Regions from separate parts of the Paenibacillus marinisediminis genome, predicted to be linked through region 1. Evidence: riboswitches for the same ligand, from Rfam matches in the RefSeq annotation. Region 1 holds a riboswitch; the other holds the start of a gene.

What was found. A riboswitch is a leader RNA that binds a small molecule or an ion and turns the genes downstream of it on or off. The one in region 1 is predicted to bind S-adenosylmethionine.
Region 2: another riboswitch for S-adenosylmethionine. It lies ahead of metA (homoserine O-acetyltransferase MetA); the one in region 1 lies ahead of ACXX53_RS12490 (methionine ABC transporter ATP-binding protein).

The regions. Positions count from the first base shown of each region.
Region 1 covers NZ_JBTGUH010000004.1:286,825-290,113, forward strand. The annotation lists gene ACXX53_RS12485 (methionine ABC transporter permease) at 1-653, opposite strand, end outside; gene ACXX53_RS12490 (methionine ABC transporter ATP-binding protein) at 653-1,681, opposite strand; SAM riboswitch class I at 1,870-2,016, opposite strand; gene ACXX53_RS12495 (Cthe_2314 family HEPN domain-containing protein) at 2,171-2,869, opposite strand; gene ACXX53_RS12500 (hypothetical protein) at 3,135-3,289, shown strand, end outside.
Region 2 covers NZ_JBTGUH010000001.1:599,070-602,358, reverse strand. The annotation lists gene ACXX53_RS02710 (HRDC domain-containing protein) at 1-8, shown strand, start outside; gene corA (magnesium/cobalt transporter CorA) at 84-1,019, opposite strand; SAM riboswitch class I at 1,587-1,721, shown strand; gene metA (homoserine O-acetyltransferase MetA) at 1,853-2,794, shown strand; gene ACXX53_RS02695 (PLP-dependent transferase) at 2,796-3,289, shown strand, end outside.

The DNA of each region.
Region 1 (3,289 bases):
TTCACTAGTATATCGCCAATCCACTGCAGCACCTGAACGAGCACGATCATTAGTATGATCGAGACGATCATGACACTCGGCTCATATCGGTGGTAACCGTAACGAATCGCTAAGTCACCTAATCCGCCGCCGCCGATCATACCTGACATAGCTGTATACGAAACGAGTGTAACAGCTGTTATCGTCGTGCCAGCGATCAAGCCAGGCATCGCTTCTGGCAGCAGCACTTTGCGAACGATTTGCCAAGTTGAAGCTCCCATTGCCTGTGCTGCCTCGATAACCCCGCGATCTACTTCACGCAGCGACGTTTCAACTAGGCGGGAGAAGAACGGCGCCGCTGCAATAACGAGCGGTGGAATCGTCCCCTCAACCCCGATCGAGGTTCCTACGAGAAGCTTCGTAAGCGGTATGATGAAGATCATCAAGATGATGAACGGTACCGAGCGCAGAATGTTTACGATGAATGACAGCACGCTATATAGCATTCGAACGTACCGACTCTGAGATTTACCCGTTAAGAACAGCAGTACACCTAGCGGCAAGCCGAGAATGAATGTAAATACCACTGAGAATAGCATCATCTGCAACGTATCAACAGTAGCAGTTCCGATCTCGCTCCAATCTAATCCTGTAAAATCAATGCCGAACAGCATTATGCAAGCACCTCCACTTCAAGCCCTTTTTCCTTCAAGCCTGCAATAGCTTGCTCGACTGCAGTACGCTCGCCATCGAGACGAACCACAAGCTGTCCATACGGCACATCCTTCATTTTAGAAATCGTACCCTGCAGGATAGCGAAATGAACACCAGCGGCCACCAACACCCGGTTCAATATCGGCTCATAGGTGACATCACCCAAGTAATCGATCTTCACGACTACAGAGCCATCTCCTCCCAGCTTCTTGAACGATGCCCATGGCTGAATATCGTCATGATGGCTTTCTTCTAATATAAATTCGCGTGTAACCTGATGCTTCGGCTTCAGGAACACTTCAACTACACTTCCTTCTTCGACGATGCGTCCGCCGCTGATGACGGCGACCTTATCGCATATCGTCTGAATCACATGCATTTCATGCGTGATCAGTACGATTGTGATGCCGAGATCGCGATTGATCTGCAGCAGCAGCTCCAGAATGGATTGCGTCGTCTGCGGGTCAAGTGCCGATGTCGCTTCATCACAGAGGAGCACCTTCGGATCGTTCGCTAATGCGCGAGCAATTCCGACACGCTGCTTCTGTCCACCGGACAGCTGAGCCGGATACTTGTCGCGGTGCTCTTCCAGACCAACCAAGCGTATGAGTTCATTGACTCTTGCGTTCACTCTTTCCTTAGAATGCTTGTAGAGACGCATTGGAAATGCAATATTGTCAAACACCGTAGCAGATGACAGTAAATTAAAATGCTGAAAGATCATGCCGATCTTGCTGCGCTGCTGTTGTAATTCCTGCTTCGACAGCTTCGTCAGATCAACGCCGTCAATAATAACTTCTCCAGATGTAGGACGCTCCAGCAGATTCATACTGCGAAGCAAGGTACTCTTGCCTGCGCCTGAATGACCGATAATTCCGTATATTTCACCAGCCTGAATCTGGAGGTCGATATGTTCTAATGCCAGCAGCCCTGCTTCCCCTTTGCGAGGACTGGGATAGCGCTTGGACAACTCTTTAATGTGTATCATGCTCTAGCACATTCCTTTCTACTTTCGTGATAACTTACATCATGATCATCGTGATATATCAGTAAGAGAACATCATTATTCTTGGCGAAACTCTCCATCATAATGCCAAAAAGCCCCTCTCAGCAGATGCCAAGAGGGGCTTCATATCTATACCGTTCAACATAAATAGGCGGCACATATAAACCCTTCTCTCATCTGCCAGAATGCTGTTATGCATCCTGAAGGAATTAGCACCATAGACATCATGCAACTATTCGCCGTAGCGAAACTTACTGGGTTGCATGATCGGTTGCCGGGCTTCATCGGGCCTGTCCCTCCGCCTCTCTTGATGAGATCAGTCTTGATTCGTTCTTTGTACAGAAACGAGATCAAGTTGATTATGATTATCACATCGATCTTATGAAGTTATTGCCAAAGTATAAAGCAGTCTATCAGGCAAGTCAACAGCCAATAATTTACAACAAACACAGATCGAATCGAGGTATACGTTTATTTGAAATGATGGAGCTGTTCAAACACCGCCGTTAATACGTGACACACCATGAGATAGCCCTCACGCAGATCATCTACATTGTTCTTAATGTTCTCCAGCTTGATCTTCTCATTCAAGCTGCGATGCCGCTGCCACAGATCATCCTGCATCTCTGTGTTCATATGGTGAATCTCCGTATTACGGCGTTTGCGCAGACGCTGCAGGGCATCACTATGCTGCTCCTTCAATTCGATCAAACGATTCGTCAATTGCGGTGTGACACCCTTCGACCGCATCTGGCGCACTACGGTATAGAAAGAGAAGCGGCTCTTCACCTTATCAGTCTCTAGATTCAGCGCTTCATTAAGCAGCGTCCCCAGTTTATCCAGCACGGAAAAAACTCGTATGAAGCCGTCCTTGTAGAAATACACATGACGATAATAATCGTCCAACTCGGATTCATTCATCTCTTCTTGATACTGCTTCGTCACGCGCTCCGCGAATCGTTCTGACGCATAGACGCTCTGCTCCAGCTCATCAAGTGACGTCTTGAGACCAACGGTCCACACTTCATATTTGCACCAATCTTGCTTCGGATCCCCGTGCTTTACCATCTGAGAACGAACCATTTGTACATATTGATCCATGGCGTCCATCGCCTGCTTGATTTCACCATCGTCCACACGAGGCGGTTCGCCGAACAGTATTCGGAGCATGCTAAGCCCTCCATTCACCATTGATATGACATCGCCAATATCCCATGTAATGGTTTAGAATTCCTCAGATAAACAACTCTTAACCGTCATCATCCTCTTATACCTATAGATAACGACACTTTCAGCGCTTATCAGACAGGTGACAACAATGTAAGGCGAACGTAAGTCAGCGCAATGGCTAGCCTCAGCCTCGAGATGTACAATGAACTCAACAAGCAAGCGAACAGACGCTTACACATCATTTTTCAATAGGGGGAACATTCAGATGAATGCACAAGCAAAGAACACATTTACAGTATCAAATAATGACAAGCAGCATATGGAGCTCAAACCGAGCATTAGTTGGAATGTGCGATGGGTAGAGGCCGTTAAAGCTACAGCTTGCGTCTTGTTTCTAGGGACAAGCATCGATGAGCAGCA
Region 2 (3,289 bases), on a different contig from region 1:
GCGCATAAAGCAAAGGGCATTCCCTATCATCGAGGCGTGTAACCAGGATGAAGGGAATGCCCCTCTGAATGATACCTAATCGTTTAGAGCCAATCCTTCTTGCGAAACCAGAAGAACATGGTCAATCCAAGAATAAGCATAAAGATGCCAACATAGACAGCCCCATTTTCCTGGTGTAGAAATGGAATAAAATCAAAGTTCATTCCGTAGAATCCGGTAATAAAGGTCAAAGGCATGAAGATCGTTGTTACTGCGGTGAATACGCGCATAATTTCATTCGCGCGATTGGCAGTGCTGGAATGATAAGATTCTCGTAAGTTCGCCATCAGGTCGCGGAACGTTTCGAATGTTTCAGCCACTTTGACGGCATTTTCATAAATGTCTCGGAAATATTTCTGCAGATCATCATCAATCAAACGCAGATCTTTGTTATATAGCACGAAGATCACATCCTTCTGCGGTCCAAGACCCTTCTTCAGCCACAGAATTTCGCTTCGCAGATTAATGATTTCGTTCAGATGTGATTTCTTGGCGTTTACCAGCACGACTTCTTCAAGATTATCGATTTTCGCTTCAATGCGATCAGCAACCGTAAAGTAGCTATCCACTACCGTATCGACAAGAATATAAAGCATACGATCCGACGTATCTACTTCTTGTTCCCATAAGAGGGGTTTGATGGTGCGGAGCTCGTTGATCTTTTGTCTTGTAACCGTAATTAAGTAATGCTTGCCTAAGAAAATATTGAGTGCACGCAAGAAGATTTCTTCGTCATCGAATCGAATGCTGTTTACCACTATAAAGTAGTGATCTTCATAAATCTCCATCTTTGGACGCTGTTCATCTTCGCTTAGACAGTCCTCAACGGCAAGATCATGCATGTTAAACAGCGGTTGCAGCACAACAAGATCGTCTAAATCTGCGTCGATCCAATAAAAACCTTGCTCGGGCGGGGTTAATGTGAGTTGAATGTCTTCGACAGGTGTAAATACACCTTCGTGGACGAGACGTATCTTCATGTTCACCACTCCTTCTCGCCACCATAATATAGGTAGCTTGTGTTGTCATTGTAATGACAATTCATGCGAGGGAGGATGAATCATGACAAACGAAGCCGTCCTTGTTGTCATGGGGAATCTTAGCTCGAGGTGTGACGTGGTAAGTACACATCGGACACGCGCATACACTAGGCTTAGCGTCGGTCCCTATGGTTATAGGTAGATAGACTTACTCAGCCTGTGCATGATACCCATGCAGGCAGACGACAATCGTCAGGTCTTGAACAAGTCCTGCACACTCGTCGAATCGTCGTTTTCGGTTGTTTGCTCATACCTAGGCGCGGCCTCGGGTCGCCATCCATCCGAATTCACCTCTATTAGTGAAGTTTAGTTGCTTGACTATGCCAAGCACTTGTATAGTATAACCCTCATGAAAATGGCTTTCAACCAAAATATTGTGCCAACCAATTCCTTAATTAGAATATGGAGTAATTCAAATTTTTGTGAATTAGTGCTTGACGGGATGCTCATGCATGCTTTAAATTATTACCAAGTCCAAATGAAGACCGAACTAAATATGCAACGGCAATCTTATCAAGAGCAGGTGGAGGGACAAGCCCGATGAAATCCGGCAACCGGCTTATAGCTCAAGCTATAAAGCAGCGGTGCTAATTCTTGCAGAACCGAATGGGGGAGATCCCGATACGGGCTGACAGATGAGAGAGGCGCATGAATTCTATTAACATGAACCTTTCTCAAGAATTGAGAAAGGTTTTTTTGCGATCATAAGTCCTTTCCATGCCTGTCAAGTTGATTGTCTCATTTGAGACCACATTCCAAAGGAGGAGAACGTCATGCCGATTAAAATTCCGGATACTTTACCAGCTAAAGAAATACTGACTCAGGAGAACATATTCGTCATGCTTGAATCCCGCGCGTATAAGCAGGATATCCGGCCGCTGCGAATTGTTATTCTTAATCTAATGCCGACGAAAGAAACGACGGAGACGCAATTGCTTCGTTTGATCGGCAATACGCCGCTGCAGGTGGATGTGACGCTGCTCCATCCTGCGACACATGTATCCAAGAACACATCTGCTGAACATCTGATTAGCTTCTATAAGACATTTGAGGATATTGAGCAAGAGCAGTTTGACGGCATGATTATTACGGGAGCTCCGGTCGAGCAGATGGACTTCGAAGAAGTTACCTATTGGGAAGAACTGTGCCGCATTATGGAATGGTCGAAAGAAAATGTGACTTCAACGTTCCATATCTGTTGGGCTTCACAGGCAGGCCTTTACTATCATTACGGTGTCCCTAAGGTTCCGCTTGAGAAGAAATGCTTCGGTGTGTTTCCACATTCTCTAACAGCCGAGAATATTCGACTCACACGCGGGTTTGATGAACGTTTTCTTGTTCCGCAATCCCGTCACACGGAGGTTCGAAAGGAAGATATCGTTAAGGTAGAAGACCTTATCATTCTGTCAGAGTCGGAAGAAGCAGGAGTGTATCTCATTGCGAGCAAGGATGGACGGCAGATATTTGCTACGGGTCATTCCGAGTATGATCCTTATACACTGAAATGGGAATATGATCGTGATATAGCCAAGGGTATGGAGATGGATATTCCGATCAACTACTACCCGAATAACGATCCAAGTCAAACACCATATTCCACATGGAGAGCACATGCTAATCTGCTGTTCTCGAATTGGCTGAACTACTACGTATATCAAGAGACACCGTATGTTCTCAGCTCGGCTAAATCTCGCAAAGAGGGAGCCGGTATCTAATATGATCGAACGAGATGAACGCTCCTACCGCATAGAAAGTCAACTAGCTCAGATCGGATCCATCCAAGACCCGAAGACGGGAGCGATCAACTTTCCGATCTATCAAGCGACAGCATTTCGCCATCCAGGGCTCGGGCAGAGCACGGGATATGATTATTCCCGCTCGAAGAGCCCGACTCGAGCAGTGCTTGAAGATGCCGCCGCCTTGCTGGAGCAAGGCGATGCCGGCTTCGCCTGCAGCTCGGGGATGGCCGCGCTCCAGAATGTATTTGCTCTATTCAGTCAGGGTGATCATCTGATTGCCTCCTTGGATCTGTACGGCGGCACTTATCGAATATTGGAAAGAATACTTGCTCGATTCGGCATCACAGCTTCATATGTCGACACGAATGATCTCGAGACGATGGAGAAGCTACGAACTCCAGCGACTCGCGCGGTGTTTATCGAGACGCCTACGAATCCGCTGATGATGATATCGGACATCGAGGCCGCGGC